DNA from 4 places in the Proteus sp. GOKU genome. Region 1 is predicted to be linked to each of the others. Evidence: predicted binding sites of a transcription regulator. Region 1 holds the regulator's gene; each other region holds the start of a gene.
What was found. Region 1 encodes CRP, which controls carbon source genes, mostly activating them, when cyclic AMP is high. Its sites were predicted from a motif close to ATGTGANNNNNNTCACAT; they were not measured.
Positions count from the first base shown of each region.

Region 2: the regulator CRP is predicted to act here: its motif matches at 3,298-3,315, upstream of rhaB (rhamnulokinase).
Region 3: the regulator CRP is predicted to act here: its motif matches at 3,575-3,592, upstream of EHE21_RS05920 (CidA/LrgA family protein).
Region 4: the regulator CRP is predicted to act here: its motif matches at 2,296-2,313, upstream of deoC (deoxyribose-phosphate aldolase).

Region 1 covers NZ_CP034105.1:3,790,321-3,798,455, reverse strand. The annotation lists gene ppiA (peptidylprolyl isomerase A) at 1-435, shown strand, start outside; gene EHE21_RS17340 (aminodeoxychorismate synthase component II) at 810-1,385, shown strand; gene argD (bifunctional acetylornithine/succinyldiaminopimelate transaminase) at 1,503-2,717, shown strand; gene crp (cAMP-activated global transcriptional regulator CRP) at 2,812-3,444, opposite strand; gene EHE21_RS17325 (OsmC family protein) at 3,758-4,165, shown strand; gene EHE21_RS17320 (phosphoribulokinase) at 4,255-5,124, opposite strand; gene EHE21_RS17315 (YheU family protein) at 5,190-5,411, opposite strand; gene EHE21_RS17310 (hydrolase) at 5,408-6,388, opposite strand; gene EHE21_RS17305 (LysE family translocator) at 6,487-7,092, shown strand; gene EHE21_RS17300 (SIS domain-containing protein) at 7,803-8,135, shown strand, end outside.
Region 2 covers NZ_CP034105.1:398,406-406,540, reverse strand. The annotation lists gene EHE21_RS01985 (sulfite exporter TauE/SafE family protein) at 1-24, opposite strand, end outside; gene EHE21_RS01980 (MurR/RpiR family transcriptional regulator) at 24-875, opposite strand; gene EHE21_RS01975 (PTS transporter subunit EIIC) at 900-2,264, opposite strand; gene murQ (N-acetylmuramic acid 6-phosphate etherase) at 2,307-3,218, opposite strand; gene rhaB (rhamnulokinase) at 3,491-4,948, shown strand; gene EHE21_RS01960 (L-rhamnose isomerase) at 4,986-6,236, shown strand; gene rhaD (rhamnulose-1-phosphate aldolase) at 6,247-7,068, shown strand; gene rhaT (L-rhamnose/proton symporter RhaT) at 7,144-8,135, shown strand, end outside.
Region 3 covers NZ_CP034105.1:1,287,711-1,295,845, reverse strand. The annotation lists gene apbC (iron-sulfur cluster carrier protein ApbC) at 165-1,277, opposite strand; gene metG (methionine--tRNA ligase) at 1,482-3,509, shown strand; gene EHE21_RS05920 (CidA/LrgA family protein) at 3,644-4,117, shown strand; gene EHE21_RS05915 (CidB/LrgB family autolysis modulator) at 4,120-4,815, shown strand; gene cdd (cytidine deaminase) at 5,015-5,899, shown strand; gene EHE21_RS05905 (NAD-dependent malic enzyme) at 6,113-7,810, shown strand; gene sanA (outer membrane permeability protein SanA) at 7,952-8,135, shown strand, end outside.
Region 4 covers NZ_CP034105.1:3,508,649-3,516,783, reverse strand. The annotation lists gene EHE21_RS16080 (TatD family hydrolase) at 1-370, shown strand, start outside; gene EHE21_RS16075 (NupC/NupG family nucleoside CNT transporter) at 724-2,025, shown strand; gene deoC (deoxyribose-phosphate aldolase) at 2,545-3,324, shown strand; gene deoA (thymidine phosphorylase) at 3,395-4,717, shown strand; gene deoB (phosphopentomutase) at 4,784-6,010, shown strand; gene deoD (purine-nucleoside phosphorylase) at 6,088-6,804, shown strand; gene EHE21_RS16050 (hypothetical protein) at 7,057-7,266, shown strand; gene EHE21_RS16045 (hypothetical protein) at 7,263-7,637, shown strand; gene EHE21_RS16040 (hypothetical protein) at 7,813-8,135, opposite strand, start outside.

The DNA of each region.
Region 1 (8,135 bases):
AAAGCCCCAATTACAACGAAAAATTTTATTCAGTATGTCGAAGATGGATACTATAACGGCACCACTTTTCATCGTGTTATTCCAGGTTTTATGGTTCAAGGCGGTGGTTTTACTGCTGATTTACAGCAGAAACAAACCAGAGCGCCAATTAAAAATGAAGCCGACAATGGTTTACGCAATGTAAAAGGTTCTATTGCCATGGCGCGCACGTCAGATAAAGACAGCGCAACCAGCCAGTTCTTTATTAATGTGGCTGATAATGCATTTTTAGATCACGGCCAGCGTGATTTTGGCTATGCCGTATTTGGTAAAGTTGTGAAAGGAATGGATGTTGTTGATAAAATTTCACAAACTCCAACTCGTAATATTGGACCTTACCAAAATGTGCCTGTAAAAACGGTCACTATTTTATCTGCGGAAGTCGTAAAACAATAAACGCATTATTAGGATAGGATATTTACTTATTCTGATAAGATAAAATGCATATAAACCGGAATGAATGTTTTCATTCCGGGGTTTTTGGTACGAAAAAAATATTTTTTATCCTTCCTTTTTTCGTGTGATCTCCTGCAATAAGTATTCACTACGCTATTAATCACTCTATTCATCATCAATTACCGTCATTCTTGTTATTGCGCAATAAATCAGCAGGTTTTCTTGCTTACTATTCATATTTTATACCTGTGCTATGATAATCGGCTTTGTTGTACCCAAGTCGGTTAAACAACGAGCTATTTTGGCAAATCTACACTCGCTTTAAAATAGTAATAAAATAGATAATGATAAGAAAATCAGTCGGATAGGCTAATATGCTGTTACTTATTGATAATTACGACTCGTTTACCTACAACCTCTATCAGTATTTCTGTGAATTGGGTGCTGAGGTTGTTGTTAAGCGTAACGATGAGATCGGACTTAAAGAGATAGAAAAGATGATGCCAGCACATCTTGTTATCTCGCCAGGACCTTGTACTCCTGATGAAGCCGGGATCTCTCTTGAGGCTATACAGCGGTTTGCCGGTGAAATTCCTATTCTTGGGGTTTGTCTTGGACATCAAGCGATAGGGCAAGCTTTTGGTGCATCGGTTATCAGAGCACGAGAAGTGATGCATGGTAAAAATTCATTAATACATCATAACCAACAAGGTGTTTTTAAGGGACTGAATCGACCTTTAAGTGTGACGCGTTACCACTCTTTAGTGATTGATGCGACAACATTACCAGTACCTTTTGAAGTGACGGCATGGAGCCAACATGATGGAAATGTTGATGAAATTATGGGAATTCGCCATCGTACACTTCCAATTGAAGGGGTTCAATTTCACCCAGAAAGTATTTTAAGTGAACAAGGACATGAGCTATTAAATAATTTCCTTAAATATTAAATGGATAGCATTTAAATAGCGAAATAATGCCTTTTTATACAAAACCACATTTGATTTTTTATTCATATTTAGTGATTATATTTTCATATTGAATATGAATAACGATCAGGTGGGGTAATGACAAAGCAAAGCATCAACAGGGCAACTTACGATCAAGTAATGTTGCCAATTTATTCACCCGCAGAATTTATTCCTGTTAAAGGGATGGGTAGCCGTGTTTGGGATCAGCAAGGAAAATCGTATATCGATTTTGCTGGTGGTATTGCGGTTTTAGCACTAGGGCATGCCCATCCTGCTCTAAATCAAGCCTTAAAAGAACAAAGTGAGCAACTTTGGCACGTCAGTAATATTTTCACGAATGAACCTGCATTACGTTTAGCACAAAAATTAATAGATAACACATTTGCAGAACGTGTCTTTTTTGCCAATTCTGGCGCAGAAGCAAATGAAGCCGCATTTAAATTGGCTCGCCATTATGCCATTACTCGCCATAGCCCTTATAAAACAAAAATTATTGCCTTTCACAATGCATTTCATGGCAGAACGCTGTTTACAGTATCTGTTGGTGGACAACCTAAATATGCGGATGGTTTTGGTCCTAAGCCTGCCGATATCGTGCATGTTCCGTTTAATGACTTAGATGCCGTTAAAGCGGTAATGGATGACCACACTTGCGCCGTTGTTTTAGAGCCAGTTCAAGGTGAAGGTGGCGTAACAGCAGCAACGCCTGAGTTTATGAGAGGGCTACGTGAGTTGTGCGATAAGCATCAAGCACTGCTTGTTCTTGATGAAGTACAAACAGGTATGGGGCGTACCGGCAAGCTTTTTGCCTATATGAACTATGATGTGACACCAGATATTATTACAACCGCCAAAGCGCTGGGAAGTGGTTTCCCACTCAGTGCGATGTTAACAACATATGAGATAGCTTCTGCAATGGGTGTTGGAACTCATGGTACAACTTATGGTGGCAATCCATTAGCTTGTGCAGTGGGCAATGTCGCATTTGATTTAATTAATACACCTGAGGTACTTGAGGGTGTCGAAAAGCGCTATCAATGGATTGTGGATGAGCTAGCGTCAATCAATCAAACGTATCAGGTCTTTTCGCAAATCCGTGGACAAGGTTTATTGATTGGTGCGCAATTAGCGCCACAATATAAAGGTAAAGCCAAAGAGTTACTCGGTCTTGCTGCTAAACATGGCTTAATGATGTTAAATGCAGGAGCTGATGTGATGCGTTTTACACCGTCGTTAATTATTACCCAAGAAGAGCTACAAGAAGGAATGGTGGCATTAAAAGCGGCTATCGCAGAATTTGTAAAAGGGTAGTAGCAACTAAAAACCCCATCAGCGAGGATGGGGTTTACACAAAAAGTATATCAATAGCCCTGTTATGGGCTATTGTTTGTTTGAGCGGGGAAACTTAACGAGTCCCGTAAACGACGATAGTTTTACCGTGTGCGGAGATCAAGTTTTGATCTTCCAGCATTTTCAGAATACGGCCTACAGTTTCGCGTGAACAACCAACGATTTGACCAATTTCCTGACGTGTAATTTTAATTTGCATGCCATCAGGATGCGTCATTGCATCGGGTTGTTTTGCTAAGTTTAATAAGGTTTGTGCAATACGACCTGTTACATCAAGGAAAGCAAGGTTACCTACTTTTTCTGATGTTGTTTGTAATCTGTTCGCCATTTGAGCAGAAAGGCGCATCAGAATATCAGGGTTAACCTGAATTAATTGGCGGAATTTTTTATAGGAAATTTCTGCTACTTCACAGGCTGTTTTTGCTCGAACCCATGCACTACGTTCTTGATCTTCTTCAAATAATCCAAGTTCACCGATGAAATCCCCCTGATTTAGGTAGGAGAGGATCATTTCTTTTCCTTCTTCATCTTTAATAAGAACAGCCACGGAACCTTTAACAATATAATAAAGTGTTTCCGCTTTCTCACCTTGGTGGATCAGCGTGCTCTTGGATGGATATTTGTGAATATGGCAGTGTGACAAAAACCATTCAAGAGTCGGGTCTGTTTGCGGCTTGCCGAGAACCATTCGCGTTATCCTCTGTACGTTAAATGCAGCCTTTCAAAACGGATAGGCTCCCTTTTGAGACAGCGTGCTTAAAAATCCTATCTTTACCTATTAACTTCCTGAGAACACGGTAAGTTAATATGGAGTAGATTATAATAAATGAGAAAATAATGCATTGATCTTAACCACTATCATCAAGCAGATATTGTTTTTAACACAATTAGTGCATTAAGTCTCGTTTTACGCAGTCAGCATAATAAACCTATTTGCTAATTGCTAGTTGAATTATGAGAATGTACTCTTTTAGTTTCTGTCATCTTTAGGGGGAAAATAAATGGAAGCACGAGTTAAGTGGGTTGAAGATTTATCTTTTGTCGGCGAATCTTCATCTGGCCATCAAATTATGATGGATGGGAATTCGGGCGATAAAGCCCCAAGCCCAATGGAAATGGTATTAATTGCTGCGGGTGGATGTAGTGCTATTGATGTCGTAAGTATTTTACGTAAAGGGCGTCATCAAGTAACTGATTGTGAAGTGAAATTAACATCAGAGCGCCGTGAAGAAGCCCCTCGTTTATTTACTGATATCAATTTACATTTTATTGTTTCAGGTAAAGAATTAACGGATAAAATCGTAGAACGAGCCGTTCAATTATCCGCAGAAAAATATTGTTCTGTTTCCTTAATGTTAGGAAAAGCAGCCAATATTACGCATTCATTTGAAATAAAAGATGCCGACTAATTTTGATATTTTAAAATAAAGTTTAATTTGAAAAATAATATCCCTTAATTAATGGGATATTATTTTTATAGAGATAAATTTTATTTTGGTTAACTTATCTTTTCGCCATTTAATAATTTTTTGACTAATGGTGCCATAATTAATTCCATCGCTAATCCTAATTTCCCGCCCGGTACAACAATAGTGTTTATTGTTGACATAAACGAGCCATGTAACATCGCAAGTAAATAGGGAAAATCAATATCAGTTAAACCACGAAAACGAATAACAATAAAGCTTTCATCGAGAGTGGGAATTGCTTTGGCAGAAAAAGGGTTCGAAGTATCAACAGTCGGAACACGTTGGAAGTTAATATGAGTGCGTGAGAATTGAGGAATAATGTAGCTAATATAATCATCCATTGAGCGTACAACGGAATCTCTTACCGCCTCTTGTGAGTGTCCTCTTTCTGTCGTGTCTCGAATAAGCTTTTGTATCCACTCTAGGTTGACGATAGGAACAACACCGACCAATAAATCAACATGTTGAGCTACATCATGTTCGTTGGTAACAACGCCACCGTGCAATCCTTCATAAAAGAGAACATCAGTATTATTAGCTAATGGCTCCCAAGGGGTAAATGTTCCCGGTAATTGGTTGTAAGGAGTTGCTTCATCATAAGAGTGTAGATATTTGCGAGATTGTCCTTGTCCTGTATCGCTATATTGACTTAAGGTCTTACTCAGTAAGCTAAAATCATTTGCTTCAGGGCCAAAATAACTGATATGTCTGCCTTGTTCTCTAGCTTTTCTTATCGCCATATCCATTTCAGGACGGGTATAGCGATGAAAACTATCTCCATCAATCAATGCAGCATTTGCATTGAGTTGTTGGAATATTTTACGAAAAGCTTGGCTTGTTGTGGTGGTTCCTGCACCGCTTGAGCCAGTCACTGCGATGATAGGATGCTTAATTGACATAGGTTATCCTTTTGCTAAATAAGGTTGGCCCTTATTGATGGCGATACATCGCTAACTTTGAATAACTAATCAGAGCGAAATTGCGATGCAGGCATAATATTGACGCTCTCATGAAGTTCAGACCAAACTAACACGGCCTCACCGGATTTAAGCTGTTTTTTGACGTCGGCGACTTTTTGTTCAAGCGTTTTCTCTTGGATACCATAATCAGTACCTTCGCGTAAAACGAAACTTTCAATGAGATTGTCTAGTGTTTCAGTTGAAAGCTCGTTCCAAGGTATTATCATTTTGCTTTCTCCAAATAGGTCGCCAACCAGTCAGGGATACGGCTTTCTAGCCACATCACTGGTTTAGAGAGCTTTCCTCCAACAAATCCTACATGTCCACCAAACTCAGTAAGTTGATATTCAATGTTATTGGGTAGTGTTTTGACATCAGGAATAACATCCGCAGACATAAATGGATCGTCTTTAGCATGAATGATAAGTGTCGTTTTCTTTATTTTATTTAATAAAGGCAACGCACTGCATTGGCGATAATAATCTAATGCATCTTTAAATCCGTGAATTTTAGACGTAATAAGATCGTCAAATTGACGTAGTTTTTTGATGGATTTTATCGTCAATAAGCTAATCGGTAAGGATTCTGGATAGCGAATAAGTTTTCGTGTTGCGTTGTTTTTGAGCTCTTTTAATAGATACCATTGGTAAAAACGGGAAAAACCATGTTCAATTTTTGTTGAGCATGGTTCTAGCATTAATGGTGCAGAGACAATAACAGCAGCGTCTACAACTGCATTTTCACCACTTTCAGCAAGATAATAGGCAAGCATATTTCCACCAAGTGAATAGCCAACTGCGGCTGTTGGTTGCTCGCCAAATTCCTTTTTCAACCAATTTAAGAAGTAGCGAGCATCTTCTGTTTCACCTGAGTGATAAATGCGATTTTGTCTATTGGGTTCACCACTGCATCCTCTAAAATGCATCACAACGCTTAGCCAGCCTCTCTCTTTTGCAGCAGCTAACATGCCATGAGCATAAGGGCTACTAAACCCACCTTCTAAGCCATGAAAGATGACTAAGCGTGGTTTATCGAGTGCCGTCGTTGGGTCTTCACTCCATGCTAAATCGACAAAATCATTGTCCGGAAGATTGAGCCGCTGCCAATGTGGCGTAAGTTGTGGCGTCCTACGTACAATTCTTGGTAAGAGCGTTTGTAAATGTGGATTTTTAGCCCAACGCATTGGATTAAAGTATTGAGACATATTTTCCGTCTATCAAAATGAATTAACACTTGTTTGCTAAATAACATACTGCTATTTTCGGTGAAAATAAAACGTCTGTCACATCTTTGAGCCACTTTATGACAATTAGCCTTATTTTCTCTTTAACTATTTTCCTGTTTATTGCAGCGATAACACCTGGACCGAACAATTTACTGCTTACCTCATCAGGGGCTAATGTAGGCTTTAAAGGCTCGTTAAAGCTAATGGCAGGCATTATGCTGGGTATGCAATGCGTTTTATTGAGTTCTGCATTTGGCGTAGCCGCATTATTGATAATTTATCCTGCACTGCATATCGGATTGAAGATAGTCGGGAGTGCGTATTTACTTTGGCTTGCTTGGAAAACAGCGACATCATCTTATCAGCGTTTAGATATTCCAGCAAAAACACCCCAAGCAGTAAGTTGGTTTCAGGGCGGATTATTGCAATTTCTAAATCCAAAAGCATGGATGATGGGATTAGGCGCAGTAGGGAGCTTTAGTCTATCGGGTGATGCTTATTTTAGCTCTGTTATTGCTATTAGTATTGTTATGGTTATTGTTAACTTCGTTGCTGGTATTGTTTGGATATTAGGCGGAACATTAATTAGCCTATTTTTACAAAGCAGACGCTCTTGGTTTATTTTCAATATCTCAATGGGGCTATTAACGGCGCTCTGTGTTCCTTTGATTTGGATAGAGTAAACTCATAAAATAGGTATAAATCAAGGGTTAATCAAACTTTTTTGATTTAAATGATGTTTTTTTAAGATTGGTTGAAATGATCTCTCTTGATATGTGTCAAAAAAAGAGTATTCCTCTATAAAAAGAGAGATCTACGATCGCCCACTGACACAATCATTCATGTTAAAATGCTCTCTTATATCAAGTGATGACTGATTTTTAGTCGTTACATAGATCCTATTATTTAACTATTTAGTTTTTTATTTCTTATTATTAACACTATTAAAATGGACAACTAACTATTTTATATGGGAATTATTTATTCTTTTTAATGTTTCTATTAAAGTAATTTTTATTACGTTTATGTGTTTGAATTGTTATTAAATAAAAGGAAGTGTTTGAAAATAACAAATTATTAAGAGTAAATAGATTAAGTCTATATCGTTCTATTGACCTAAAAGAATAAATTATTATTAAAAATAGAGAGGGAATAAATTAAGTATTATAAATGTAGGGATTGATGAGCATAGTTCTGATTGAAAAGATATTTATAAAACTATTATAAAAACAAGTATTCTAATAATAAGGTAATTTTTTCTATGCTTTATTGTGACTCATTTTCTATTTTTAATTGATTTTATTCTAAAAAATTAATTGTTTTAGGTATTAAACGCTGTACCAAGAATTACTCCATATATAACTATATAGTACTCGAAGTGGATATTGTCATTATGCCGACATTAACGAAAATTGCCTGGATAAAGCCGGGTATGGCTACAAATCAGCGAAAAATAGCAGACTACATTTTAGATAATCCAGAGAAAACAATCACTTTATCGTCACAGCAACTTGCTGAAACAATGGGTGTGAGTCAATCTGCTATTGTTAAATTTAGTCAAAAAATAGGATTCAAAGGCTTTCCTTCTTTGAAACTTGCCATTAGTGAAGAGCTAGGTCGAAAGAACGCGAATTCAGGAGCAAATCCGAGCCTATTACATAATCAAATAGGCTCGGAAGATAGTTTAGTGGTTATTGCACAGAAACTTGCTCAAGAGAAAAATAAT
Region 2 (8,135 bases), 750 kb from region 1:
CGCTAATGTGGTGATAAGTAACATTATTGATTTCCTTGCATAACAGCTTCTCGCCCTTTTAATAATGCTTTTTCTGCTGACTCACTGGCTAATGTCATATATTTAAAAAACAGCACATCAAAGGCGACCATTTGTAAAACTTGTGGCGTGATCACCCCTAATTGAGAGTGTTGCTCGTCATAAAAATAAGGCAACGTATAATCAGATAATCGCGTTGCTTCATCTTGTCCAAAACGCGTTAATGCCACCGTTAAACAACCTTCATCTTTTGCTGATTTCAGCATTCGATTAATATCCGCCGTATTCCCTCTAGCCGTGACAGCAATAGCAATATTATCAACAGATAAATTAGCGGAATAAGCCAGTTGAGCATGAAGATCTGGACTAAATAACGTGTTTTTATTTACACGAATTAATTTATGAAAAATATCACTCGCCACAACCGACGATGCACCAATACCAAACAATACGATACGTTTTGCTGATACCATTTTTTCAGCTAACACATCAATGGTATTGGGATCTAACAAAGCCAACGAATCCAAAATAGCGCTGGTAAACAGATGCCCTGTTTTGGAAATAATTAATTCTGTCGAGTCTGTTTTTGCAAGATTGCCATAGAGAATATCGCCACTACTTTTTTGTTGCTTTTCTTCTGAAAGGTAATCAATTTTAAATTCAGGATAACCGCGATATCCCATTTGACGAGAGAAACGGATAACAGAAGCACTACTTACACCTGCTTTAAGTGCCAGATCAGCGGCATTCATACTGGCAATATTCTCACTATTCTCCAATAAATAATGAGCAATACGTTGTTCTGTGCCTTTGCCTTGTGTTAGCAAACTTTCAAGCTTTTTGGTCAGTGTCGACATTCTGTTATCCTTTTTATTTCTGACTTATTTCTCTGGATCAGTAAATCCCATTAGCATACTGGCAATAAAACCGACAATCCATGCACCTAATACTGCAATCAAGAACTTAATAATTTGACCATCACCGACTAACGGAATTAATGATAACCCAGCTGTACCAAATGGAATAATGATCCCAACTTGGAAATATGCCATTAATGCACCACCCGCAGCGCCACCAATACATCCTGCGACAAACGGTTTTCCTAATGGAAGAGAAACACCAAATAATAAAGGCTCACCAACACCAAAAATACCAACAGGTAATGCACCCATTAATGTTTTCTTTAAACGCTGATTTTTAGTACGTAAATAAACCCAGAAACAAGAGCCTACTTGCCCCATTCCACCCATAGCTAAAATAGGGAATAGGTAATTTAAACCAAAAGTATTTAAGATTTCGGTATGAATAGGAATTAACCCTTGGTGTAATCCCGTTAAGAGTAAAAATAAGAAACTTCCCCCTAACGCTGCACCCGTTACAACTGCGCCACCACCTTGATTTAAAAGTGATAGTGAAACGCCCTGTGCTAATAACTGATTAAGATAATGACCGATTGGTTGGAATATCATAATCGCCACAAGTGAAGAGACTAAAATAGTCACAAACGGCGTTAAGATAAGATCGAGACTCTCTTTAACGATACTACGAAACCATAATTCTAATTTTGAAGAGAACACGACCACCATTAGTACCGCAAAAATACCGCCACTGTTTGGCTGTAATTTCTCGCCAAATAAAGTGATATCAGCAAGTCCCGGCATGGCTAATAACCCCGCCATTACCGCACCAATCGAAGTTGACGCTCCCAACTCTTTCGCTGTATTTATCCCAATCATAATAGAAAGATAGGCAAATACCGTACTACCAATTAATTTGAATAATTTAAATAGCTCGGGGAATTGCTCAACTAAGCCCGGTGCGACTAAACGGATAATATTAATTAGCCCCATAATCAAACCGCAGCCAATTAAAGCAGGAATTGTCGGAACAAAAATAGCCGCTAATGTATTTAGCATCCGACGAATGGAAAAGCCTTTTTTCACTGGTGTTGACGCAGGCTCATCTTCACTACTTGCAGAGCTGTTTTGCATACGCTTATTCATGATGGAATAAACTTTTGCCGCAGTTCCCATTCCTACAATTACTTGATGCTGTTCGCCATTAAATACAACACCTTTAACGCCTTCGACTTGTTTTAAAGCGTCCGAATCAAATAGCGAGCTATCTTTTAAAATCAATCGAATACGGGTCATACAATGTGTTAGGATTGCCACATTTTGAAACCCACCAGCGTGTCTTTCTATTTCTATTGCTAACGTGTCGAGATGTTCTATTTTATTAGCCATATATGTGCCTGCTAAAGTTCAGAGTGTTTACTCATATTGTTATTAGTTAAATAGGGCAAGTTGCTGTTGTAGCGAACAATAAGGATATTGCTGTGTAATTTGATCGACTTTCTCCACACTCAAGTGAAGTTCATACATTAAAATGGCTTTTCTAGGATGATAATTAACCATTTGTAACAGCGTTCTGGCTCTTTCATTGGAAATTCCACACACTTCGCTGACAATGCCTTCAGCACGACGTTGCAATTTCTCATTACTTGCAATCACATCCACCATAAGGTTTTTATGCACTTTTCCAAGCTTAGTCATTACGCTGGTGCTTAACATACCCAAAATCATTTTTTGAGCCGTGCCGCTTTTCATTCTTGTAGAGCCTGTTAACACCTCTGCGCCCACATCTGGCGCAATAGATAAGTCTGCAATTTCACTCATCATACTTTTGCCACGTGTGGTAATAGAGACAGTCAACGCCTTTAGCTTTTTACCATATTGCAAAGCAGCGACAGTAAAGGGTGTGCGACCGCTTGCAGCAATACCAATAACGACATCTTTATGGCTGACATGACGACGTTGAAGTTCTTCGATTGCCGCTTCTTGGCTATCCTCAATATTTTCGACCGCTTTTAGCATTGCATCATGACCGCCTGCAATAATCGCCTGCACTAATGTAGGAGATACACCAAAAGTAGGAGGACATTCCGCACTGTCTAAGACCGCCAATCGGCCACTTGTTCCTGCGCCGACATAAAAAATACGCCCACCTTTTTGCAAACGCTCAGTAATTTTTTCTACTGCCTTAGCAATAGCGGGCAATTCTTTTTTAACGGCATTGGCAACAGTCATATCTGCATTATTGATAAGCGTAACCAACTCTAAAGCGCTTAATTCAGAAAACTGTGCTGTTTCTTGATTGCTTTCATTTTTAAGACATTCGCTCAATGCATCTTCTTTCATCACAACAACCCTAATGAAACCAAATTTCAATAAAAATTACATCTTATGAAATTACATTTCAATCATACTTGTCATCACTTTGTGAAATCAGTCACATTATAAAACAGGTCATAAAGGATCTCGTTTGAAAGCTTATTGGTGAAATTGTGAATAGCATCACGCCGACTTTGGTTATTCTGCCAACTTTTCAGTTTATTGGCAGAATGTTTAACGCATCATTTTGACTCACTTCTTAAGATAGCCTGAATTTCTACATCACAGGAATTTAGACTATGAGTATCCGATACACCGTTGCTATCGATCTTGGTGCTTCAAGTGGTCGCGTCATGTTAGCAAGCTTTGATAAAGCTCATCAGCAATTATCACTGACTGAAATTCATCGTTTCACTAATCGTTTTATTATGAATGAAGGCCATACTTGCTGGGATCTAGACTTACTAGAGCAACATATTCGCACAGGCTTATCTTTAATAGAGCAGCAAAATATTGTCATAAGTAGCATCGGTATTGATACTTGGGGCGTTGATTATGTGCTGTTAAATGCACAAGGAGAGCGTGTTGGTCTAAGTTACTCTTATCGTGATAAACGCACTGAAAACGTGATGCGACAAGTGCAACAAGATCTCAAAACTGAATGGATCTATCAACAAACGGGCATTCAATTTCTTCCCTTTAATACCCTCTATCAGCTTAAAGCCATGCAACTTGAAGCGCCATCATGGCGAGAGAATGTGGCGCATTTTGTGATGATCCCTGACTATCTTGCCTACCGTTTAACTGGTGAGCTTAATTGTGAATACACCAATGCCACCACATCACAATTAGTCGATGTAAAAACCGGAGATTGGAATAAAGCACTGCTTGATTATCTGCAAATTCCTCATCATTGGTTTATGCCCATTAAACAACCCGGAAATACGATTGGTTATTGGCAAAATAGCAAAAATGAGGCAATTCCTGTTATTTCTGTTGCCAGCCACGATACAGCAAGTGCGGTGATTGCTACGCCGCTAAAAGATCAACAGTGCGCTTATTTAAGTTCAGGAACTTGGTCTTTAATGGGAATTGAACGCTTCACACCTTGTGTTTCAACCCAATCTTTACATGCTAATATTACTAATGAGGGTGGTGTTGAAGGTCGTTATCGTGTTCTTAAAAATATTATGGGGCTGTGGTTATTTCAGTCTATATGTAAAGAACACCACATCACTGATATTGCTGGATTAATTAATGATGTCGAACACATCACTCCTTTTACTTATTTGATTAATCCTAATGATGAATGCTTTCTCAACCCAGACTCGATGAGTAAAGCAATCCAAGACTACTGCCAACAACAGGGAAAAATCGCGCCTAGCACACCAGCACAATTGTCACGCTGTATTTTTGACAGTTTGGCACTGCTTTATCGCTATGTTTTCCTTGAATTACAAACACTTCATTGTACGCAATTAACACAATTACATATTGTTGGCGGAGGCAGTCAAAATGCTCTGCTTAACCAACTTTGTGCCAACACCTGTGGAATTCCCGTTATTACGGGTCCTATCGAAGCATCAACGCTAGGTAATGTGGGCTTACAACTCATTGCACTAAATGAAATTGAAGATATCGACCATTTTCGCCATTTGATAAGCAAAAGCACCACTCACACTACGTTTATGCCTAAAGCGCCACCAAGCGAAAATGTGTGGCAATCATTTTTACAACTTATTGAAACTAAACGCTAAAGATTTTTATACGCGATTTACGGATAAGGAAAGTGCCATGTCTAACATTAAAGAAAGTTATCAACTTGCCAAGCAACGTTTTTCACAAATCGGTGTTGATACAGAAAAAGCTATTCAAGCAATGGAAGCATTGCCTGTATCTATTCATTGCTGGCAAGGTGATGACGTTGCAGGATTTGAACCTTCAAATTCCGCATTAACTGGCGGCATTCAAGCAACGGGGAATTATCCGGGTAAAGCGCGTAATGCCACAGAACTACGTGCAGATATGGAAAAGGCAATGAGCCTTATTCCTGGTACAAAAAGAGTTAATCTTCATGCTCTTTATTTAGAATCTGATACACCTGTTGAGCGCAATGAAATCAAACCCGCGCACTTTGCCAATTGGGTTGAATGGGCAAAGCAACAAAAAGTTGGCCTCGACTTTAACCCTTCCTTTTTCTCTCACCCTTTAAGCCTTGAAGCCACATTAACGCACGCTAATAAAGAGATCCGTGATTACTGGATTGGTCACGCCAAAGCATGTCGTCGCATTTCTGCCTATTTCGGTGAATCACTGAATACGGCTTCGGTGATGAACATCTGGATCCCTGATGGCATGAAAGATACCCCTATCGATCGCTACGCTCCAAGGCAACGTCTTGTTGAAGCACTTGATGAAGCTATTAGCGAGAAATTCTCCACTAAGCATCATATTGATGCTGTTGAAAGTAAATTGTTTGGTATTGGTGCTGAGTCTTATACCGCGGGATCTAGTGAGTTTTACCTCGGCTACGCCATTACTCGTCAAACCGCACTTTGTTTAGATGCAGGGCATTTCCATCCGACAGAAGTTATTTCAGACAAAATTTCTGCGGTGATGCCTTACGTTGAACGCTTACTTCTCCATGTGAGTCGCCCTGTTCGTTGGGATAGCGACCACGTTATTTTACTCGATGATGAAACACAGGCGATTGCAAATGAAATCATCAGACATAACTTACAAAACCGTGTTCATATCGGTCTTGATTTCTTTGATGCTTCTATTAACCGTATCGCTGCTTGGGTTATTGGTACACGTAATATGAAAAAAGCACTGTTACGTGCCTTACTCGAGCCAACCCCAATGTTACGCCAATTAGAAATTGATGGTGATTTCACGGCACGTCTTGCCTTATTGGAAGAGCAAAAAGCACTACCTTGGCAAGCCGTTTGGGACGAATACTGCGAGCGCCAAAATGTTCCTGTTGGTGATAAGTGGTTACAAGAAGTTCGTCATTACGAAAATAGTGTTTTATCAAAGAGATAAGGTTAACTCCATGCAAAAAATTCTCACATCTTGTTTTGTGCAAGGCATGATCAAAGCCACCAGTGATATGTGGCTCAAAGGCTGGGATGAACGTAATGGCGGGAATGTCAGCTTACGCTTAACACCAGAGGAAGTTCTACCTTATCAAGGAGACTTTTATTCAACACCACGCTATATCGAAGTCACAGAATCCGTTAAAGAATTAGCAAATCAATACTTTATCGTGACAGGATCAGGTAAGTTTTTTCGCAATGTGGCACTCGATCCCGAAGATACCTTGGGATTGGTAAAAATTGATGAAGAAGGTCAGGGTTATCACATCGTTTGGGGATTGGTTAATGGTGGTGTTCCAACATCTGAATTTGCAGCCCATTTTCAATCACATATTACGCGGCTAAAAGTCACTGAAGGACAAAATCGCGTCATTATGCATTGCCATGCGACAAACTTGATTGCACTTAGCTACGTGCTACCGCTCGATAGTGCCACTATTACACGCCAACTTTGGGAAATGAGTACAGAGTGTTTAGTGGTGTTCCCTGACGGTATTGGTGTTTTTCCTTGGATGGTGCCAGGGACAGATGGCATTGGACTTGAAACAGCACGACAAATGGAAAAACACGGATTGGTTTTATGGCCATTCCACGGCATTTTTGGCTCAGGACCGACTCTTGATGATGCATTTGGCTTAATTGATACCGCTGAAAAATCAGCTGAAATTCTAGTCAAAGTACTCTCAATGGGCGGTAAAAAGCAGACCATCTCTACCGAAAATCTTATTGCGTTAGCTAAACGCTTTAATGTTTCTCCAATGCGCGAAGCACTGAAATAACACCCGTTTCTTTGTGGCAAAGCCGTTCCTTTGTCACAAAGAAAAACACAATAATAATGGTATGAGGAAAAACTCATGGGTAGTGGAATTATATTAGGCATTTTCTGGCACTTTGTCGGTGCCGCCTCCGCTGCATGTTTTTACGCACCACTGAAAAAAGTTAAAAGATGGTCATGGGAAACCATGTGGTCTGTGGCTGGGATATTTTCTTGGATAATTTTACCTTGGACAATCAGCTACTTACTACTTCCTGATTTTTGGGCATATTACGCCTCTTTTGGTAGTGAGATCCTGTTACCTGTCTTTTTATTCGGTGCAATGTGGGGAGTGGGAAACATTGGTTATGGTCTGACAATGCGCTATTTGGGAATGTCCATGGGGATTGGTATTGCCATTGGAATAACCTTAATTGTCGGCACATTAATGACTCCGATTATTCAAGGTAAATTTGGTGAACTCGTTGCTTCAACTGGGGGAAAACTAACTTTGGCCGGAGTGGCAATTGCCCTCGTTGGCGTGGCGATAGTCTCTTATGCAGGGCTTTTAAAAGAGCGTGCAACTGGTATTCAAGCTGAAGAGTTTGATCTGAAAAAAGGCTTATTATTAGCCGTAATGTGCGGTATTTTTTCTGCTGGCATGTCATTTGCGATGAGTGCAGCCGTTCCTATGCATGAAACTGCATCCCAATTAGGCGTTTCTCCTCTCTATGTGGCTTTGCCAAGCTATGTGGTAATTATGGGGGGTGGTGCATTAATTAATTTAGGCTACTGCTTTAGTCGCCTGATGTGTAAAAGAGATCTCTCTTTCAAACTTGATATTTCTGTCCCTAAAGCACTACTTATTAGCAATATCTTATTTGCCATCTTGGGTGGCGGTATGTGGTATTTCCAATTCTTCTTTTATGCGTGGGGACACGCCAATATTCCAACAGAATACGGCTTTATGAGCTGGATGCTACATATGAGCTTCTATGTCTTATGTGGTGGTATCGTCGGCTTAATATTAAAAGAGTGGAAAGATACTGGAAGAAAACCTGTACGTATTTTATCTCTGGGTTGTTTAGTGAT
Region 3 (8,135 bases), 1.6 Mb from region 1:
ACGCTAGCGCAGATTATAGTTTTGAAATCACTCTGGTTCCAGCGTAAAACCAGAAATCTATTTGTTTTTTATCAAAAACAGTCGGAAATCGCATGTAAAAAATGGAAAGCCAAATGACTCTCCATTTAAATCAGCAAATAATTCAACGTATTATTTTACTGCAATTACACTGCGCGGAAAGAAATTTCCGTTGGGATTGCATCGCCATCCCAATACATTTGAGCTGAAACTGTTGACGCGATTTCGCGATAAATATCAGCAAACTCGCCTTCAGGATCACGCATCACTGTTGGTTGTCCGCGGTCTAAGTCTTCACGTAAAGAGATATGAAGAGGAACTTGACCTAATAGTTCGCAATGATACTTCTCAGCCAATTTCGCCGCACCACCTGTACCAAAGATAGGTTCAAGGTGACCACAGTTGCTACAAATATGTGCGCTCATGTTTTCAATAATACCTAATACAGGCACATTGACTTTCTTAAACATGACGATCCCTTTCATCGCATCCACCAGAGCAATATCTTGTGGTGTTGTTACTACAACAGCAGCGGTTACTGGGATGTTTTGAGATAAGGTTAATTGAATATCACCTGTTCCCGGCGGCATATCGATAACCAGATAATCCAAGTCAGGCCACAGCGTATCTTGGAGCATTTGCATTAATGCTTTGCTCGCCATAGGACCACGCCATACCATCGCATTATCATCAGTGACTAAATAACCGATAGAGTTAGACGCTAAACCATAAGCCATAATTGGCGCCATATGTTGTCCATCAGGAGACGTTGGACGCTCCATTGTGGTACCCAACATATTAGGAATAGACGGGCCATAAATATCAGCATCAAGAATACCTACTTTAGCGCCTTCTTGTGCAAGTGCTAATGCAAGGTTCACTGCTGTACTTGATTTACCTACGCCACCTTTACCAGAGCTCACTGCAAGAATATTACGAACACCATTAACACCAGGCAGATCATTTGCACGACGTAAGGTTGAAATATTGTGCTTGAGTTTCCATTCAATGGCTTTTGCGCCAGTGATGTTGCGAAGTTCAGCTGTTTTTTCTTCGATTAGGACTTGGAAAGGTTTTTTCCAAACAAACGGCATCACTAATTCGATATGAAGAACATCGTCAATCATCGCACATTGATGTAATGCTTTTAGAGAAAGCAGATTACGTTTCAATGTCGGGTGTTCAAAAGTAGACAAGACACCTGAAACTTTTTCGTTCAGAATCTCAGGGGTGGTCTGCTCGGGGGATTTATCACTCATCCCGGCTCCTCTCGTTTTCATTATTTATTAAATATATGAGTGCATCTATCATATCAGATAGTAGATGACTACGATAATGCCTTACCTCAATTTGCCAACTGAAATTTCTCTTGCAAAAACTCGATTATTGCCCTAGCGACATCATGACGGATCGGTTAACATCAAAGTCCCTTTTATTAATTTTATGGAAGTAAGATCCTTACTATGTCTCACGTCGCGAATAAATTATTGGTAACCTGCGCGTTACCTTATGCTAACGGTTCAATTCATCTCGGTCATATCCTTGAGCACATTCAGGCAGATATCTGGGTCCGTTATCAACGAATGCGCGGCAAAGAAGTTCATTTCATCTGCGCTGACGATGCTCACGGCACCCCAATTATGCTGAAAGCTCAACAACTGGGTATTACCCCAGAAGCAATGATTGAAGAAATGAGCAAAGAGCATCAGCAGGATTTTGCTGGCTTCAATATCAGTTATGACAATTATCACTCTACACACAGTGAAGAGAGTCGCCAATTATCGACTAAAATTTATCTTGCACTGAAAAAGAATGGTCACATCAAAAGCAAAACTATTTCTCAGCTTTATGATGAAGAAAAAGGCATGTTTTTGCCTGACCGCTTTGTAAAAGGCACTTGCCCTAAATGTAAAGCGCAAGACCAATATGGTGATAACTGTGAAGTTTGTGGCTCAACTTACAGCCCAACAGAATTAATTAATCCACGCTCTGTCGTATCAGGTTCAACACCTGTTATGCGTGAAACTGAACACTATTTCTTCGACTTACCTGCATTTAGCAACATGTTGCAAGAGTGGATACGCTCTGGTGCACTGCAAGAGCAAGTTGCGAATAAAATGCAAGAGTGGTTCGACAGCGGTTTACAACAGTGGGATATCACTCGTGACGCACCTTATTTCGGTTTCGAAATTCCAGATGCACCGGGTAAGTATTTCTATGTATGGTTAGATGCACCAATTGGCTACATGAGCTCTTTCTTAAACTTATGTGAAAAACGTGGTGATTTAAGTTTTGATGAGTTCTGGAATAAAGACAGCAAAGCTGAGCTTTATCACTTTATTGGTAAAGATATCGTCTATTTCCACAGCTTATTCTGGCCAGCAATGTTAGAAGGCAGCGAATATCGCAAACCAACAAACTTATTTGTTCATGGTTATGTCACAGTAAATGGTGCGAAGATGTCAAAATCTCGTGGCACCTTTATTACTGCTCGCGCTTATCTTGACCATTTTGATGCGGATTGCCTGCGTTATTACTATGCAGCAAAACTTTCATCACGCATTGATGATATTGACCTAAACTTAGAAGACTTTGTTCAACGTGTAAACAGCGACATTGTTAATAAAGTGGTTAACCTTGCATCACGTACAGCTGGTTTTATCAGCAAGCGTTTTGATGGCAAATTAGCTGATTCTTTAGATGATGCTAAACTTTATCAACACTTTGTTGATATGAAAGAAACTATCGCACAATCATTTGAAAATCGTGAATTTGGTAAAGCTGTTCGTGAAATTATGGCATTAGCAGACGAAGCTAACCGCTATATCGACGAAAAAGCGCCTTGGGTAGTGGCAAAACAAGAAGGTCAAGATGCTCAGTTACAAGCAATCTGTACTATGGGGATCAACTTATTCCGCGTACTAATGACTTATCTGAAACCGGTATTACCTTCACTGACAGAGCGCTCAGAAGCCTTTTTACAAACCCAATTAACATGGGATGCACTTGAACAACCACTATTAGGCCAAGAGATCACTAAATTCAAAGCGTTGTTTAACCGTATTGAGATGGATAAAGCCAATGCAATGGTTGAAGCCTCAAAAAGCACCATTGCACCGGTAAAAGAAGTGACGGGTCCATTAGCAGATTCACCGATCCAAGAAACCATCAACTTTGATGATTTTGCGAAAATCGATATGCGTATCGCTGAAATTAAACAAGCCGATTTTGTTGAAGGTTCAGACAAACTGCTGAAATTAATTTTGGACTTAGGTGGCAAAACTCGCCAAGTATTCTCAGGTATTCGTACTGCATACCCAGATCCTAAAGTGTTAGAAGGTCGCTTAACGGTAATGGTGGCAAACTTAGCACCTCGTAAAATGCGTTTTGGTATTTCAGAAGGCATGGTAATGGCAGCAGGCCCTGGCGATAAAGATATCTTCTTACTCAGCCCAGATTCTGGTGCAAAACCGGGTCAGCAAGTGAAATAACAACCAAGATTCATTTGCCAAGTAAATAAATGGCGGGGTTCTATTAGAACCCCGCTCTTTTTTTATTGTGATCCATAGCACACTTTCAAAATCGGTGTATGATAATTCTGTTAGTTGATTTGGGACACTTACTTATGAAATCTAAACGGGCACGATTGCAGATTACACTTTGGCATTATCTACGATCTTTTTTGGTACTTTATCTTTGTCTCTTTGCTGGTAATCTTATTTCAGCCCTTCTACCCTTTGCGGTTCCAGGCAGTATTGTTGGCTTACTGATCCTTTTTGGTTTACTTGCTTTCCAGCTTATCCCTTTGCGTTGGGTTAAACCCGGTGCCAATATCCTCTTAAAAAACATGTCATTACTCTTTATCCCTATCGGTGTTGGTGTAATGAACTATTATGATTTGTTAAATCAGCAACTTTTTCCCATCGTTCTAGCCTGCGTAGTGAGTACCTTTGGTGTTATGGCACTCGTTGCATATTGCTCACACTACGTTCATCGTGAGCGCGTTATCGTGGGTTCGAAACCAGACCAAGTTGAAGATATTGTGGAAACAAAAGAGAAAGACGACGATAAAGCGTTAAGTGAGAAGAAAAAATGTTAGCCATGTTGATGAATATTTGGTGGTCACTTCCTTTAAGTATTTTTATTTTTTACTTAGCTCGTAAACTTGCAGCTCGATTTAAATTACCTATTTTAAATCCGCTTTTAATTGCGATTGTGGTGATTATCCCTATTTTATTGATAGCCAAGATACCTTACGAAAATTATTTTGCAGGTAGTCGTATTTTAAATGACTTATTACAACCTGCCGTTGTCGCTTTAGCTATACCGCTTTATCAGCAATTACACCAAATTCGCGCACAGTGGAAATCATTAATCAGTATTTGCTTTATTGGTAGTATTGCTGCGATGGTTAGTGGCACTGCCATTGCATTATGGGCAGGAGCAACACCTGAGATTGCTGCATCAATCTTACCTAAATCAGTGACAACACCTATTGCGATGGCTGTGGCAGACTCTATTGGGGGCATTCCTGCTATCAGTGCAGCATGTGTTATTGCCGTGGGTATTTTAGGGGCTATTTTTGGTCACTCGTTATTTAAAATACTACGTATTCCTACTCACGCCTCTCGTGGTTTAGCAATGGGTACGGTTTCTCACGCAGTCGGAACAGCAAGAGCTGCAGAAGTTGATTATATAGAAGGTGCTTACAGTTCATTGGCATTAATGACATGCGGGATTATTACATCCCTTACTGCACCATTTATCTTCCCTATTATTTTGCATCTTTATAGTTAATATTTTTTATACTCTACCTTTCAAATCCCCGATTTAATTAATTTTACTTCGGGGATTTTTGCTATAAATTTGAGATACATCTCTCAATTACTGAATTTGTTGCAATTGTTTCATTGAAAATATGATTCTCATCACATATAAGAATGGGTAAAGATGCCTAGAATCTTATAATACAGAAAGATTAATGGGAGACTCATGTATGCATACTCGTTTTCAGGCAGTTTGGTCAGATTTATCCCCTCAGTTACAACAAGCACTTGCTCCTTATCTTGAGCAGGATGAATTCCCTGCAATGTTTACGGCAGAGCAGGTCAATGCCATAAAAACACAGTTACAATGTAATGATGATACCTTAGCCCTAGCACTTTTACCCGTTGCTGCCGCTTGTGCTGTTGCACCAATCTCTAATTTTAAAGTTGGTGCAGTTGCGCGTGGTGAAAGTGGTAATCTCTACTTCGGTGCCAATATGGAATTTGCTGGCGCTCCACTACAACAAACTGTTCACGCTGAACAAAGTGCAGTGACTCATGCATGGTTACGTGGTGAATCTCGCTTGATCTCCGTCACCGTTAACTATACACCTTGTGGTCATTGTCGCCAGTTTATGAACGAATTGAACAGTGGCACCCATATTCAAATTCAGTTACCGGGTAGAAAAATGGCAACATTAGGTGATTATTTACCTGATAGCTTTGGCCCGAAAGATCTCAATATCACCTCTTTATTAATGGACAAAGTTAATCACGGTTACAAAATTGATAACCCTAGTGAATTAGCACAACAGGCGCTACAAGCCACTAATCGTAGCCATGCTCCTTATAGTGAGTCGCACAGTGGTATTGCCGTTCAAATGAAAGATGGCAAAATTTTCCAAGGTAGTTACGCAGAAAATGCCGCATTCAACCCAAGTTTACCGCCATTACAAGCTGCTTTAATTTTGTTAAATATGGCAGGTGAGAGTGTGATGGATATTGAATCTGCTGTCTTAATTGAAAAAGCAGAGACAATTTTAACGCAATGGGATGCAACACAAGCAACATTAACTGCTTTAGGTTGTCGCCAAATGCAACGCATCACTTTGTAAAAAGTTTTAACTTATTCCTCTAAAAATCTCTCCTAAAAAAGCATCAGCATGTAAATTTTGCTGATGCTTACCAGAAAAAGTTGTAACAACCGTATCTATCTCTCATTTCTAAGCATAAAAATCATAAAAAAATAACATAAGCTGTACATATTTTTATTATTTTGTAGGATCTACAATTGTCATGTGACTAACTGCCTTACAAGAGTATTTTTCATGGAACTGGAACACGAAAGTAAACGCCCTCTCTACATCCCGTATGCAGGTCCAATCCTGCTTGAATTTCCCCTGTTAAATAAAGGTAGTGCTTTCAGCGAAGAAGAACGCAGCACCTTTAACTTACATGGTTTACTGCCTGAAGCAGTTGAAACCATCGAAGAGCAGGTTGAACGCGCTTATCGCCAATATCTTGATTTCAAAAACGATAACGATAAACATATTTACCTACGAAATATCCAAGATACCAATGAAACCCTGTTTTACCGTCTATTGGAATCTCACCTAACTGAAATGATGCCAATCATTTACACACCAACAGTGGGTGAAGCTTGTGAACATTTCTCTGATATTTATCGTCGTGCTCGTGGTTTATTTATCTCTTACCCTAACCGCGCCAATATCGACGATATGCTACAAAACGCCACTAAACAGAACGTAAAAGTTATTGTTGTAACAGATGGCGAGCGTATTCTTGGTCTAGGTGACCAAGGTATCGGTGGTATGGGTATTCCTATCGGTAAACTCTCTTTATATACCGCGTGTGGTGGTATTAGCCCAGCGTACACACTGCCTGTTGTACTTGATGTTGGTACTAATAACCCACAACGTTTAAACGATCCTCTGTATATGGGATGGCGTCATCCTCGTATTACAGGTGATGAATATAACGAGTTTGTTGATGAGTTTATTCAAGCTGTTAAACGTCGCTGGCCAAATGTTTTACTGCAATTCGAAGATTTCGCACAAAAAAATGCGATGCCTTTATTAAACCGTTATCGTGATGAGCTATGTTGCTTTAACGATGATATTCAAGGTACAGCGTCTGTCACTTTAGGTAGCCTAATTGCAGCAAGCCGTGCTGCTGGCCGCCAATTAAAAGACCAAACTGTCACTTTCTTAGGTGCAGGCTCTGCGGGTTGTGGTATTGCTGAGCAAATCATTGCCCAAATGAAATCTGAAGGTTTAAGTGATGAGCAAGCGCGTGAACGTATCTTTATGGTTGACCGTTTTGGCTTATTAACAGACAAACTGCCAAATCTACTTGATTTCCAAAGCAAACTTATCCAAAAAAGTGAAACCATTGCTGATTGGGAAACCGAAAGCGATGCGATTTCACTGTTAGAAGTGGTTAAGAATGCAAAACCAACTATTTTGATTGGTGTTTCAGGACAAGCAGGTTTATTCACTGAAGAAATTATTCGTGAAATGCACAAACACTGTGAACGCCCTATCGTAATGCCATTATCTAACCCAACTTCTCGTGTAGAAGCGCGTCCTGAAGATATTATCAACTGGACTGATGGACAAGCTTTAGTCGCAACGGGTAGCCCATTTGCACCAGTTAAATACAAAGATAAAGAGTATCCAATTGCACAATGCAACAACTCTTATATCTTCCCAGGTATTGGACTAGGTGTTATCGCATGTGGTGCAAAACGTGTTACTGATGCCATGTTAATGGTTGCAAGTCGTGCATTAGCAGATTGCTCACCAATGGCAAAAGATGGTGATGGTTCTCTGTTACCTTTACTGGCTGATATTCAGCAAGTTTCGCGTTATATCGCAAAACAAGTTGCAAAAGAAGCTCAAGTACAAGGTGTTGCTACCGTAACTTCTGATTCAGCATTAGAAGAAGCGATTGAACGTAACTATTGGTCACCAGAGTACCGTATTTACAAAAGAACCTCGTTCTAAGTAGCTTGAAACACTAAGTACCATTCTGAAAAGCGCGTCATTACTTAATATGAGGCGCTTTTTTCTTGCTTCCCTATCTCTGCTCAAGTAGCCTTAAGCATTATGAAAGTCATTCGTTATTTGCGTCATTAAGGCAAGGAAATGCTAAAACGCCTCATTTATCTCTTTCTCACACTTTTTATTCTGCTTGCTGTCACTTTGATTGCCTGCGATCGCTGGATCGGCTGGAAAACCAATCCTTATATCTTTGAAGATGTGGATACGTTACCTGCTAAAAAAGTGGGCATGGTGTTAGGCACATCGAAGTACTATACCAGCGGTTATA
Region 4 (8,135 bases), 280 kb from region 1:
ACTAAGTGCGCTTTTACGCCGTTATGATGTGCCTCGTAAAGGGGTTATTCATGGTTTTGCAGGAAGTCTGCAACAGGCAGAAAAGTTTATTCAGCAAGGCTATTTTATTGGCGTTGGTGGAACCATTACTTATGAGCGAGCACAAAAAACTCGCCGTGCAATTGCCTCGTTACCGCTAGAATATCTGTTACTAGAAACAGATGCACCTGATATGCCTGTGAGTGGTTTTCAAGGTGAACCTAATCGTCCAGAACGTATTCAGAACGTTTTTTCCCAACTCTGTGAGCTACGTCAAGGATCACCAGAGGTGATCGCAGAGCAACTCTATCTCAATAGCCTACAATTATTTGGGCTCAACAATATTACCTAGCGCTTGAATGAAAATGCGGTTTATCTAAAGGTTAAAAACACCCCTTATTTTAATCTTATTAATATGAATAGGGCGTTTGTTTATTCCCTCGATTTAAGATTGAAAATACGTTTTGTTAATCCCAAGCGCATTTTTTCTAATTAGCCTGTTCAACAAATGCGTTTTCTTTCTTGTTTATGTGATCAACTTCTCATTTGTGACTTTTGTGTTACTTTTTTCAGACTCTATTTGTGATGGATATTGAGGGTTCTTTTCTTAGACTAGGTATAATTATCCGGCAAAAAGAGTCAATAAGCTCTGGCAAGGGCATTATTGATAATCCATTAAATTTTTATGTGAACAGGGATCCTTCAATGCAACTCATTATGAGCTTGGTCGGAATGGTAACATTAATATTGATAGCCATTCTGTTTTCCAGCAATCGACGTGCAATTAGACTACGTACAGTTGGTGGCGCATTCCTTATTCAGATTGGCTTAGGTGCCTTCGTTCTTTATTCTGACGGTGGTCGCGAGGTACTTCTTGCGGTTTCTGATGGCGTTAAGAATGTTATTGATTACGGCAATAATGGGATGAGCTTCCTATTCGCAGGCCTAGTATCAGATAAAATGTTCGAGTTGTTTGGTGGTGGCGGCTTCGTATTCGCCCTACGCGTACTACCTGTTATCGTGTTCTTCTCTTCATTAATTGCAGTGCTGTATTACCTCGGCATTATGCAAATAGTTATTAAAATTCTGGGTGGTGGCTTACAAAAAGTACTTGGCACATCACGAACAGAATCTATGTCTGCAACTGCAAATATTTTCGTTGGACAAACCGAAGCACCACTTGTTGTTCGCCCTTATATTGCAAGAATGACAACCTCAGAACTCTTTGCGGTTATGTGTGGTGGTTTAGCCTCTGTTGCGGGTTCAGTACTCGCTGGATACGCGAGTATGGGCGTACCGTTGGAGTATCTGATCACAGCATCCTTTATGGCAGCTCCAGGTGGTTTACTCTTTGCTAAATTGCTGATCCCTGAAACAGAAACACCGGATGATCAAAAAGATGCGCTGGATAAAATGGCGGAAGACGAAAAACCTGCCAATATTATCGATGCCGCTGCTGCGGGTGCCTCTTCAGGTTTACAACTTGCGCTTAACGTCGGTGCTATGTTACTTGCTTTCGTTGCATTGATTGCATTAGTTAATGGTATCCTTGGTGGTATTGGTGGCTGGTTTGGTTATGAAAATTTCTCATTAGAACTAGTGCTAGGTTGGGTATTTGCACCAATTGCTTTCCTGATTGGTGTACCTTGGAGTGAAGCAACCATTGCAGGCTCATTTATTGGACAAAAAATTGTTATCAATGAGTTCTATGCTTACTCTGAATTTAGTAAATACCTCAAAGAAGATGCACTAGTCGCAGGTTCTGGATTGGTTGTATTATCGGCTCAAACGAAGGTCATCATCTCCTTTGCACTGTGTGGTTTTGCTAACCTCTCTTCTGTTGCTGTACTGCTAGGTGGTTTAGGTGGAATGGCACCAAACCGTCGTAAAGATGTAGCGCGTTTAGGTATGAAAGCTGTGCTGGCTGGTACGCTCTCTAACTTAATGAGTGCAACAATTGCAGGTTTCTTCTTTGCATTAACAGCAATGGCTGTTGTTGCTGCTTAATTGATTTTTATTGTGAAGAGCAGATGGGGTTTGCCTATCTGCTCTTTTATGTTTGTTTTCTGCTGTAATGTTAACTACTTTTATTGTGTGAGATATTTCGCAATTTGTATTGAATAGGGTCAATAGCAATATCATTTCATATTGATCACGCTTTTTTTGCGTTATAAAGACGACTTAAAGGCGCTATTCGAGTAACATTAAACCAGAAAATGACCTAATTGTGATGTTAGTCACACTTTTATGTCATTGTTTGCAAGTTGCATTTGATTAGTGTGACGCAAAGCACATCTAATTGTTCCTTAGCGTGTTCAAATAAGATGTGCTGAAACTTCATGGAATGGCGAAGGCTCAATGACGGGTCGCCGAAGTGAGCATAGCGCGGTGAGAGGGAGCTCAGCTGTCGTTGTAGCGCAAGTTACAACAACATCTTCAAGGAACCAAGTCCGCTCGCCAACAAATTTAATCGCTAACCTTAAGCGTATGCCCAAAAGGGCTTGAGAAACATCGTTGGAGAGTTTTATGACAGATTTAACCGCTGCAGCGCGCCTTGCGCTGTCTTTGATGGATTTAACTACATTAAATGATGACGACACTGATGCAAAAGTGACTGCATTATGTCATCAGGCTAAAAGCCCAGAAGGTAATACAGCCGCTATTTGTATCTACCCACGTTTTATTCCGTTAGCACGTAAAGTGTTACGCGAACAGGGTACTCCAGACGTCCGTATCGCAACCGTAACTAACTTCCCTCATGGTAATGATGATTTAGATATCGCATTAGCAGAAACCAACGCGGCATTAGCTTATGGCGCAGATGAGGTTGACGTAGTTTTCCCTTACCGTGCATTTATGGCAGGTAACGAGCAAATCGGTTTTGATATCGTTAAAGCTTGTAAAGAAGCTTGTGCAGAAGCAGGTTCTTTACTGAAAGTAATTATTGAAACGGGTGAGCTGAAAGATCCAGCACTTATCCGTAAAGCATCTGAAATTTCAATCAAAGCAGGTGCTGACTTTATTAAAACTTCCACAGGTAAAGTACCTGTAAATGCAACACTGGAAAGCGCTGAGTTAATGATCCAAGTGATCCACGATATGGGTGTTGGCAAAGAAGTTGGTTTCAAACCAGCTGGTGGTGTACGTACCGCTGAAGAAGCCGCACAATACCTTGCATTAGCTAACCGCATTATGGGTGACAACTGGGTTGATGCCCGTCACTTCCGCTTTGGCGCGTCAAGCCTGTTAGGTAATTTATTAGCCACTTTAGGTCATGGCGAACAAAAATCGTCTAGTGGTTACTAATCCATTCGTAAAATATGCCCACTTTTCATTATTGTGGGCATTACCAATGCTATAAAACCAGGAGGTTGCAGTGTTTCTTGCCCAAGAGATTATTCGTAAAAAGCGTGATGGTCATCCTTTAACTGAGGAAGAAATTCGTTTTTTCATTAATGGCGTCAGAGATAATACTGTTTCTGAAGGTCAAATTGCTGCATTAGCAATGACTATTTATTTCCACGACATGACAATGCCAGAGCGTGTTGCTTTGACATTAGCTATGCGTGATTCCGGTACAGTACTGAACTGGAAAAGCCTAAATTTAAATGGCCCAATCGTTGATAAACACTCAACAGGTGGTGTAGGCGATGTAACTTCACTGATGTTAGGGCCAATGGTTGCGGCTTGTGGTGGTTATGTTCCTATGATCTCTGGCCGTGGATTAGGCCACACAGGTGGAACATTAGATAAGCTTGAAGCAATTCCAGGCTTTGATATTTTCCCTGATGATGAGAAATTCCGCGACATTATTCGTAATGTCGGCGTTGCTATTATTGGGCAGACTAATTCATTAGCACCTGCTGACAAACGCTTTTACGCTACCCGTGATATTACTGCTACAGTTGACTCAATCCCGCTTATCACTGCCTCTATTTTAGGTAAAAAATTAGCTGAAGGCTTAGATGCGTTAGTGATGGACGTTAAAGTGGGCTCGGGTGCCTTTATGCCGACTTATCAGAAATCTGAAGAGCTGGCTGAGTCAATTGTTCAAGTAGCAAATGGCGCAGGCTGTCAAACCACTGCACTGTTAACTGATATGAACGAAGTATTAGCTTCTAGCGCAGGTAATGCGGTTGAAGTTCGTGAAGCTGTTCAATTCTTAACAGGTGAATATCGTAATCCACGTCTATTTGAAGTCACTATGGCGCTGTGTGTTGAAATGTTAGTATCAGGCCGTTTAGCGGATGATCGTCAACAAGCTCGTCAAAAACTGCAAGATGTGTTGGATAACGGTAAAGCGGCAGAAGTCTTTGGTCGTATGGTTGCAGCACAGAAAGGCCCATCTGATTTTGTTGAAAACTACAATAAATACCTGCCAACTGCGGTATTAAGTAAACCTGTATTCGCTGAGAAAGCAGGATTTATCACTGAAATGGATACGCGTGCATTAGGTATGTCAGTTGTGACATTAGGTGGTGGTCGTCGTAAAGCAACTGATGCTATTGATTACAGTGTTGGCTTAAGCGACATCGTAGCGCTTGGTGCTGAAATCAATACAGATACACCTTTAGCGATGATCCACGCTAACAGTGAAAAATCATGGCAAGAAGCTGCGGCTGAAGTCCGTAAAGCGATGGTAATTGGTGACAGCAAACGCGAAGCTTCACCAATGGTGTACCGCCAAATCAGCGAATAAGAACTCAATTACGATTTATAAGTGACATATCCGTGGTCTACGGAGAATGACACAGGAGAGAGAATTATGAAACGTGTACATATCATGGTATTAGATTCCTTCGGTATCGGTGCTGCCGGTGATGCGGAGAAATTCGGTGACCAAGGTTCAGACACTTTAGGGCATATCGCACAAGCGTTTGCTGACGGTAAAGCAGATAGAGATGGCCGTAAAGGTCCTCTTCATTTACCTAATCTTTGCCGTTTAGGTTTAGGTAAAGCTGCGGAAGAATCAACAGGTAAATTCCCTATTGGTTTAGATAAAGACGCAGATATTATCGGTGCTTATGGCTACGCGAGTGAAATCTCTTCTGGTAAAGATACTCCGTCAGGCCACTGGGAAATCGCAGGTGTTCCTGTTCTGTTTGATTGGGGATACTTCAAAGAGCTGAAAAATTCATTCCCACAAGAACTGTTAGAAAACATCGTTAAACGTGCAAAATTACCAGGTTACTTAGGTAACTGCCATGCATCTGGTACAGTGATTTTGGATGAACTGGGCGAAGAGCATATGAAAACCGGTAAGCCGATTTTCTATACCTCTGCTGACTCTGTATTCCAAATCGCATGTCATGAAGAAACTTACGGTTTAGATGAATTATATGAGCTGTGTGAAATTGCTCGTGATGAACTAAACAAAGGCGATTACAACATTGGTCGTGTTATTGCGCGTCCATTTATCGGTGACAAACCAGGTAACTTCGCTCGTACAGGTAACCGTCATGATTTAGCGGTTGAGCCACCAGCACCAACTATGTTGAAAAAACTGGTTGATGAAAAACAAGGTCACGTTGTTTCTATCGGTAAAATTGCTGACATCTACGCAAACGTAGGTATCACTAAAAAAGTGAAAGCAACGGGTATTAATGCTCTGTTTGATGCGACACTTGAAGAAATGAAACTCGCGGGCGACAACACAATTGTATTCACCAACTTTGTTGACTTTGACTCATCTTACGGCCACCGTCGTGATGTAGTAGGTTACGGTGAAGCACTTGAGTTATTCGACCGTCGTTTACCAGAATTAATGGAACTGGTAAAAGAAGATGACATTCTTATCTTAACAGCAGACCACGGTTGCGACCCAACTTGGCCGGGTTCTGATCATACTCGTGAGCACATCCCTGTTCTTGTTTATGGTCCAAAAGTTAAACCAGGTTCATTAGGTCATCGTGAAACCTTCGCTGATATCGGCCAAACTGTTGTTAAATACTTCGGTGTGTCTCCAGTCGATTACGGTAAAGCAATGTTTTAATTTTACTTCGGTAGGCATAGCAATATGCCTACCGAATTATATTTAAATAGTAAAAAGATCAATTAAAAGGAAGAATTATGGCTACCCCTCATATTAACGCAGAAATGGGCGATTTTGCTGATGTCGTTTTAATGCCGGGCGACCCGCTTCGTGCTAAATACATCGCTGAAACTTTTTTACAAGACGTGCGTCAGGTAAACAATGTTCGTGGTATGTTAGGTTTTACAGGTACGTATAAAGGCCGTAAAGTTTCTGTAATGGGCCACGGTATGGGTATTCCTTCCTGCTCAATTTACGCAAAAGAATTAATTACAGATTTCGGCGTGAAAGTTATCATCCGTGTTGGTTCATGTGGTGCAGTATTACCAGATGTTGAACTGCGTGATGTTGTTATCGGTATGGGCGCATGTACTGACTCTAAAGTTAACCGTCTGCGTTTCAAAGACCAAGACTTTGCCGCTATCGCTGATTACCAATTAGTTCAAAATGCTGTTGATGCAGCAAAAGCGAAAGATATTAAAGTTCGCGTTGGTAACATCTTCTCTGCTGATCTGTTCTACTCTCCAGATCCAGAAATGTTTGATGTAATGGAAAAATACGGCATCCTAGGTGTTGAAATGGAAGCCGCAGGTATCTACGGTGTTGCAGCTGAATACGGCGCAAAAGCACTGACTATCTGTACTGTATCTGACCACATCAAAAAAGGTACACAGACCACTGCAGAAGAGCGTCAAACTACCTTTAATGAAATGATTGAAATTGCATTAGAATCTGTTCTGTTATTAGAAGACTAATCAATACATTTCGTTGCTTAAAAATAATAAAAACCCAATTTTTAAATTGGGTTTTTTTATGTCTAATTACTCAATAAAATAAACGAAAAGCTTTAATAAGATGTTTAAAATCAATGTGTTAGTTGTTATTTTTTTAGCTTGTAACTATCTATTTTCTTGACTATCAATAGTGTATTTTGTAGCCTATATAACATAGGTAATGAGATTGAAGATCTCTATTCCTACATTTTTATAGCAAAGTAGGAGGGTAATATGAACTTTGATATGTGCATAGCCCAAAATTGTGCATCTTTTTTTAACCCGATAACAAAAGTATTTGTTGTGGTTGATTCATTTAATAATTATGAGTTTGATGTACGTACAGGAACTTTATCTCATACGGAATTTGTAGGTACGATTACCGCAACAAGTGATGAAGAATTGAATAAAAAACTCGCTGAGATCACGGCTGCCTATATATGATAACAGAGCAAGAAATAAATCAGTTAGTTGCAAATATTAATGAAATTCTTCAAGAAGATAGGGCTAAATTAAAAATATCATTCCATTTTGCAGCCGAACGACTTAATGATAATCGTAATAACCCACCAATTACTTTAAATGAACTTAGAACTATATTTATAAAATTTATTAAGCATCATTTACAGAAAATATTAGAGAAAGAAGAAGGGTTTTCTTTTACGATAAAATGTAAAAACTCAGGTATTGCAATACCTTGCGCTATTGAACATGAGTTTGATATTGGTTCAAAATGGGTAATACAGCAAGTCATTACTATTATGAGAAAATGGGATTTTAACGCTTATCACGGCGATGCCCTTTTTGAAATTTAGATAATTCAACACTTTAAAGTCATTATTCAATTTATTCTCTTTAATATATTCTCTTTAATATAGCTATTAGTTATAGGGGAGCGCTTAATATATTAATTATTAGAGCGTCAATTTAAATAATAAAAACCCAATTTTTAAATTGGGTTTTTTTATGTCTAATTAATAAAGCTAAAAACTATGGAGCATAAATATACGTTTCTAAGTAAGGGTCCATTTTGATGGAATAATCTTTGATATTATCCAGACTTGGTGTTAATGGCTCTTTACACTCTTTCTTACTGATAATGTTATTGTCTTTATAAACAATAATACCGTTAAAATTCCAGCCTCTTCCTTCACCGTCATAAACGACGTAGCTATAGTTTCCATTCTTAAAACGAACATAGGTCGATGCCCCTGCAACAAACATCTGATGTCCATAAAAGACATTATTATTGGGTTGCTGAGGGACTGGTAGCGTGATCTCTGTTTTAGCAAGTGTGCCATAACGATAAACAG